2 regions of the Pseudomonas sp. AK106 genome follow, and region 1 is predicted to be linked to the other one. Evidence: predicted binding sites of a transcription regulator. Region 1 holds the regulator's gene; the other holds the start of a gene.
The links. The regulator sigma-54, encoded in region 1, starts transcription at its own class of promoters, with help from an activator protein. The targets are predictions, from matches to a motif close to ANTGGCATNNANNTTGCTNT.
Positions count from the first base shown of each region.

Region 2: M1E04_RS16195 (circularly permuted type 2 ATP-grasp protein) is a predicted target of sigma-54. The motif match lies at 1,961-1,980, and genes of this name have one in related genera.

Region 1 covers NZ_CP096426.1:1,012,253-1,015,896, forward strand. Annotated here, with positions in the region: gene ptsN (PTS IIA-like nitrogen regulatory protein PtsN) at 1-82, opposite strand, end outside; gene hpf (ribosome hibernation-promoting factor, HPF/YfiA family) at 95-403, opposite strand; gene M1E04_RS04585 (RNA polymerase factor sigma-54) at 480-1,973, opposite strand; gene lptB (LPS export ABC transporter ATP-binding protein) at 2,163-2,888, opposite strand; gene lptA (lipopolysaccharide transport periplasmic protein LptA) at 2,888-3,430, opposite strand; gene lptC (LPS export ABC transporter periplasmic protein LptC) at 3,417-3,644, opposite strand, start outside.
Region 2 covers NZ_CP096426.1:3,682,334-3,685,977, reverse strand. Annotated here, with positions in the region: gene M1E04_RS16210 (LTA synthase family protein) at 1-559, shown strand, start outside; gene M1E04_RS16205 (hypothetical protein) at 729-965, shown strand; gene M1E04_RS16200 (ribonuclease E inhibitor RraB) at 1,215-1,553, shown strand; gene M1E04_RS16195 (circularly permuted type 2 ATP-grasp protein) at 2,014-3,423, shown strand; gene M1E04_RS16190 (alpha-E domain-containing protein) at 3,436-3,644, shown strand, end outside.

The DNA.
Region 1 (3,644 bases):
TTTGGAGTACGGCTTTTTTGCTGCCGCCTGGCACGTTCACAAGTGAACGGCCAGGGGTCAGAATATTTTCAAGTCGGATCATGAGTGGGGAGTGTCAGCGAGCAGTCGCGCCTTGCAGCAGACTTTGCTGTTTTTCCTTATGTTTTTTGAGTTGGCGGTCAAGCTTGTCGGCAAGCAGGTCAATGGCTGCATACATGTCGTCGTGTTCGGCGTTGGCAACCACTTCAGCGCCAGGAACGTGCAAGGTGGCTTCGATCTTCTGCTTGAGCTTCTCGACCTCCATCGTGACCTGCACATTCGTGATCTTGTCAAAATGGCGTTCCAGTCGGGCGAGTTTCTCGCCGATGTAGGTACGCAGAGGTTCGGTCACTTCCAGCTGGTGTCCACTGATGTTGACTTGCATACAGCTTCTCCTTCGTTGCCAGTGCATTAAGAGGCAGGCGTAATGCCTGCCACTGGAACACTTTGACATGTGACCTTTACATCAGTCGCTTGCGTTCGCTGGACGGCGAGATCCCAAGGGATTCACGGTACTTGGCGACTGTGCGACGGGCCACTTGAATGCCTTGTGCTTCCAGTAAACCAGCGATCTTGCTGTCACTCAACGGCTTTTTCTGATTTTCCGCAGCGACCAGTTTTTTGATGATCGCGCGAATCGCCGTGGACGAGCATTCGCCGCCTTCCGAGGTGCTGACGTGGCTGGAAAAGAAATATTTGAGTTCGTAGATCCCGCGTGGGGTGTGCATGAATTTCTGCGTGGTGACCCGGGAAATCGTCGATTCGTGCATGCCGACCGCCTCAGCGATGTCATGCAGAACCAGCGGCTTCATGGCCTCGTCGCCGTACTCAAGGAAGCCGCGCTGGTGTTCAACGATTTGCGTCGCCACCTTCATCAGCGTCTCGTTACGGCTTTGCAGGCTCTTGATGAACCAGCGCGCTTCCTGCAGCTGATTGCGCATGAACGTATTGTCGGCGCTGGTATCGGCACGACGCACGAACCCCGCGTACTGCGGATTGACCCGCAGGCGCGGCACGGATTCCTGGTTCAGCTCCACCAGCCAGCGCTCGTTGTCCTTGCGCACGATGACGTCAGGCACAACGTATTCGGCTTCACTGGACTCGATCTGCGAGCCGGGGCGCGGGTTGAGGCTCTGGACCAGTTCAATGACCTGCCGCAGGTCGTCTTCCTTGAGCTTCATGCGGCGCATCAGTTGCGCGTAGTCGCGGCTGCCCAACAGATCGATGTAGTCGCTGACCAGCTTCTGCGCTTCCGCCAGCCACCTGGTTTTAGCCGGCAACTGACGGAGCTGCAGCAGCAGGCATTCGCTCAGGTTGCGAGCGCCGATGCCCGCAGGCTCGAACTGCTGGATGCGGTGCAGAACGGCTTCGATTTCGTCCAGCTCGATATCGAGCTCAGGATCGAAAGCGTCGAGCAATTCTTCCAGTGTTTCGTCGAGGTAGCCCTGGTTGTTGATGCAGTCGATCAGCGTCACGGCGATCAGGCGATCGGTGTCCGACATCGGCGCGAGGTTGAGCTGCCAGAGCAGGTGGCTTTGCAGGCTTTCGCCAACGGAGGTGCGGGTGGTGAAATCCCACTCGTCATCGTCATTGCTGGGCAGGCTGCTGGCGCTGGTCTGATAGACGTCTTCCCACGCGGTGTCGACAGGCAACTCGTTGGGGATGCGCTCGTTCCAGTCGCCCTCATCCAGATTGTCGACGGTAGGCGCCGATTCCTGGTAGGTGGGCTCCTGAACATCAGCGTTGGGCTTTTGCTCTACGTTATCCGCCAAGGGGTCGGCGTTGTCGAAATCGTCGCCTTCCTCCTGCCGTTCCAGCATCGGGTTCGACTCCAGCGCCTCCTGAATCTCCTGTTGGAGATCCAGCGTCGACAACTGAAGCAAGCGGATTGCCTGTTGCAGCTGAGGCGTCATCGTCAGCTGCTGGCCCATTCTCAAGACTAGCGAAGGTTTCATGGCAGGGCTTAACACCTTATTCGCCGGCGCACTGCGCGCCATTTACTACCAGGGCGCCGAGGGCGCCAACTTAAGCAAATTATATGCCTGAAGCTGGAGGGTTTGCCTAGAGTGTGATGACAATTAAAAAACGAGGTCGGCGATAGCGCGCGTTGCGGCGTACCGCACAACCTCGTGTCATCACTGCGGTTACAGGCGGAACTCGTGACCCAGATACACTTCCTTGACCAATTGGTTGGCAAGGATGGATTCGGCGTCGCCTTCGGCAATTAGCTGCCCATCGTTGACGATGTAGGCGGTTTCGCAGATATCCAGCGTTTCACGCACGTTGTGGTCGGTGATCAGCACGCCGATCCCTTTGGCCTTGAGGTGGTGAATGATCTGCTTGATGTCGCCTACGGAAATAGGGTCAACACCGGCAAAAGGTTCGTCGAGCAGAATGAATTTCGGCGAAGTGGCGAGGGCGCGTGCGATTTCCACGCGGCGACGTTCACCGCCCGACAGGCTCATGCCCAGGTTGTCGCGAATGTGGGTGATGTGGAATTCCTGCAGCAGGCTTTCCAGCTCCTTGCGACGGGCAGTGCGATCGAGCTCCTTGCGGGTCTCCAGAATCGCCATGATGTTGTCCGAGACGGAGAGCTTGCGGAAGATCGACGCTTCCTGTGGCAGGTAGCCAATACCGGCGCGAGCGCGGCCGTGCATCGGCTGGTGGCTGACGTCCTGGTCGTCGATAAGAACGCGACCCTGATCGGCCTGAACCAGGCCGACGATCATGTAGAAGCAGGTGGTCTTGCCGGCGCCGTTGGGGCCGAGCAGGCCGACAATCTGACCGCTCTCGATGGACAGGCTGACGTCACGTACGACCTGGCGGCTTTTATAGGCCTTGGCCAGATGTTGGGCTTTCAGCGTTGCCATTACTGGGCCTTCTGCTGGTCGGTTTTCTTTTTCGGCTGGATGACCATGTCGATGCGAGGGCGTGGTGCGGTGACCTTGGTGCCGTTGGCACGGCCGGCGTTCACGACCTGCTTGACGGTGTCATAGACGATTTTCTCGCCTTCGGACGTGTTGCCGTCGTTGACTACTTTGGCCTTGTCGATCAGCACGATGCGGTTCTGGGCCGCGAAGTACTGGATGGTGACGCCCCAGGCCTGAACGATCGGTTTGTCCACCGATGGCTTCTGCTCGTAATAGGCCAGGTTGCCCACGGACGTGAACACGTCCACGTCGCCTTGCGGTGTCCGGGTGATGGTCACGGTGTTGCCGGTGATCTTCATCGTGCCCTGGGTGATGATGACATTGCCCTTGTAAGTGGCGATGCCTTGCTTGTCGTCCAGTTGCGCGTCATCCGACTGGATGTGGATGGGTTGATCGCGATCCGTCGGCAGAGACCAGGCGCTCGCGCTTCCCAGTGCTGCGCCCAGGCCGAGCAAAAAAGGAAGGGTTTTAACGAGCCTCATACTGTCCTCTTACGTTGGATAGCAGGTTCATCCTGCTTTCTTTCAGATACGCTTTCATACCCGTGCCGGTCGTTACACCGCCAAGGCCGTCGATTCTAACGGGTTGGGCAGTCTCCGCATATTGCTTCTGCGGGAATACAGTCATGCGGCTGCTGGTGATGATGGTGGTGCGGTTCTTTTCATCGGTGCGGTTGATGCGCACCGAGTCGATCAG
Region 2 (3,644 bases), 2.7 Mb from region 1:
GGATTGGGCGCTGGGTCAGTTCTTCGAGAAGGCCAAGAAAGAGCCGTACTACAAGGACACGCTGTTTGTGGTCGTCGGTGACCACGGCTTCGGCAACAACGAGCAGATCACCGAGATGGACCTGGGCCGCTTCAACGTGCCGATGCTGATGATCGCCCCGGGCCTGCAGGACAAGTTCGGCAAGCGCAGCAGCATCGTCGGCACGCAGATCGACATCGTCCCGACCATCATGGGCCGCCTGGGTGGCGACACCGTGCACCAGTGCTGGGGCCGCGACCTGCTCAATCTGCCAGCGGGAGACGAGGGCTTTGGTGTGATCAAGCCATCGGGCAGCGAGCAGACGGTTGCGCTGGTCACTGGCAACCGGATCCTGATCGAACCCAAGGAAATGGAGCCGAAGGTGTACAGCTACGAGTTGGGCACCAAGCCCCACGCCGAGCTGATGCCGAACGCGCCGGACGTCACCGAGTTGCGCAAGAAGCTCGACAGCTTCCTGCAGACCGCGACCAAGAGCCTGCTGGACAACACGGCAGGGGTCAAAGACGCCAAGCCGCAATGACTGCAGCCTGATGAAGAACGCCCCGAGACCGGGGCGTTTTTTTTGCCTGCGGATCGTTGGCATCACGCTGCTAACGTCAGCCGGGCGCTGACGATTCGGGTTGAACGTCGTTGCGCTGCAAGGGTCAAGATCACTAGGCCGTTGTCCGGCCCTTACTGAGGAGACATTGATGAAAGTGTGGACTATTTCGTTTCTGGACAAAGACGGTGTGCAGCAAACCCTCGATCTTGAATCCGATCACCGTCCCAGTGATGAAGAGGCTGCGCAGCGAATCCGTCCGATCCTGTTTCCGGTCGCCAGTGATCTTGATCTGATCGACCTCGACGGTCGCACCGCCGAGCCCACCGTGAAGACACTCAAAGAGCAGAACGCGGTACAGATCATCTCCATCGTAGAAGCCCCCTAAAAAGCCTGGGTTTCCCGCCAACCTGCCAATTGGCAACGCACTATCAATGCGCGTACTCTGCCAGTGAGGTCGGTGAAGCATCTACCCGAGTCAGCTCGCGTACGTATGCCCGTTTTGTAAAACGCACCGGCCTTGTCAGCGACATGCTTGAGTCCCGGGCGGCAGATGACCTGCCGCTACACGCCTCGCCATCGGGGAGTGTTTCGGGATAGTTGAAACTCTATCTATCGTTGCATAGGAGGACGTTTCATGAGCACAGCCTATCAAGAAGACGTCAGCAGCCATGTTCTGCGCTGCATGAAAGAAGGCGGTTTCGACTTCGCACGCATTCACCCCATCGAGTTCTATGCCACCTTTCCGGATGAGGACCGGGCGCGTCAGGCAGCGGAAAAATTTCGTGGCGAGTCAGTCAATGTTCAGCTCAATGCTCTGGAAGACGGTGCGTGGCACCTGGAACTGAGCAAGTTGATGTACGCGACCTACGACGGGATAGGCGACTTCGAGCAGGATTTCCAGACCGCGATTTTCGGTCTGGACGGGGAGGTTGAAGGCTGGGGCGTCAAGCAGGAGCTCAAGCGCCTTCATTGATCGGGCTTAATTGACAGTCAGGCCCGAAAACAGGGCATGCACGGTTGAATGCCGTCTCTCGGCTCCACGGCAAATCAGTGGAGCGGGAGAGGCACCGAGCCGAATCGCAGGCAAAAAAAAGCCGCTCTCATGGGAGCGGCGGAAAGGGAATATCGGGTGGCGTTGCCAATCAGGTTTTGAGCCAATCGCCTTGTGGAATCCAGCGGGTTGGTCTGCGGTATGAGGCGATTATGCTCAGTGCGCGTAACGCGCGGAAATGAACTGTGGCTATGCCTGCGATAGATTTTCAAACGGAACGACGCTTCGCCATGAAGCGCCGGGGAACGGGTTAGGGCGCATCGTGCACAGGAATGGTGCGGACGCTCCGGCTGTTTAATTCAACCCATTGATATTAAAGCGTTTATGCCGATGGCACGGGCCTTGCGAAGGCTCTGGTGTCCATGGTGACAAGGAGTACGGCATGATCCGCACCTTTTATGACGAGATGTACGATGCGGGCGGCATAGTTCGTCCGCATTATCGGGAATTCGCCCGCTGGTTGGGCGAAGCGCCGCCTGAGTTGCTCGCTCAGCGCCGGCGTGAGGCCGATCTTTTGTTTCATCGCGCCGGGATCACGTTCACGCTGTACGGCGACGAGCAGGGCACCGAGCGGCTCATCCCTTTCGACACGATTCCGCGCAGCATTCCGGCCAGCGAATGGCGGGTGGTCGAGCGCGGCTGCATACAGCGCGTCAAGGCGCTGAACATGTTTCTCGCTGACCTCTATCACGATCAGCGCATCATCAAGGCCGGGATCATTCCCGCCGAACAGGTCCTCGCCAACGAGCAATACCAGTTGGCGATGCAGGGCCTGAATCTTCATCGTGACCTGTATTCGCACATCTCAGGCGTCGATCTGGTGCGTGATGGCGACGGCACGTATTACGTGCTCGAAGACAACCTGCGCACGCCCAGCGGCGTGAGCTACATGCTCGAAGACCGCAAGATGATGATGCGGCTGTTCCCCGAGCTGTTCGCCGCGCAACGCATCGCGCCGATCGATCACTACCCGAACCTGCTGCTGGACACCCTGAAAAGCTCCAGCCCGCTGGATAATCCGAGCGTCGTGGTGCTGACGCCCGGGCGCTTTAACAGCGCGTTTTTCGAGCACGCGTTTCTGGCTCGGGAAATGGGCGTCGAACTGGTGGAGGGCGCTGACCTTTTCGTGCGCGATGACCGCGTGTTCATGCGAACCACCGACGGCCCGAAAGCGGTCGACGTGATTTACCGCAGGCTCGACGACGCGTTCCTCGATCCGCTGGCATTCAACCCGGATTCAATGCTCGGCGTGCCGGGCCTGCTGTCCGCGTACCGTTCGGGCAATGTGGTGCTGGCCAATGCCATCGGCACCGGCGTGGCGGACGACAAGTCGGTTTACCCCTTTGTGACCGACATGATCCGTTTCTACCTCGACGAAGAGCCGATCCTGAAGAACGTGCCGACCTGGCAGTGCCGCAAGCCCGAAGAGCTGTCCCACGTGCTCGCCAATCTGGGCGATCTGGTGGTCAAGGAAACCCAGGGCTCCGGCGGTTACGGCATGCTCGTGGGCCCCGCCGCCACCGCCGCGGAAATCGAGTCGTTCCGGGCGCGGCTCAAAGCCAAGCCCCACGCGTATATCGCGCAACCGACCTTGTGTTTGTCGACCTGTCCGACCTTCGTCGAGAACGGCATCGCCCCGCGCCACATCGACCTTCGCCCGTTCGTCCTGGCTGGCCGTGAAACCCGTGTAGTGCCCGGTGGTCTCACGCGCGTTGCCTTGCGCGAAGGGTCGCTGGTGGTGAACTCGTCGCAGGGTGGCGGAACCAAGGACACCTGGGTGGTCGAGGATTAAGGATGCCTGCCAATGCTAAGTAGAACTGCCTCGGATTTATATTGGATGTCGCGGTACCTGGAGCGGGCCGAAAACCTCGCGCGGATGCTCGACGTCAGTTACTCGCTGTCGCTGATGCCACAGGACGGACGCGGGGATGGCCTCAATGAAATCGCCATGCCACTGCTGATCACCGGAACCCTGGACGATTACCTGGAGCGCCACGGCGACCTGCACGCCGA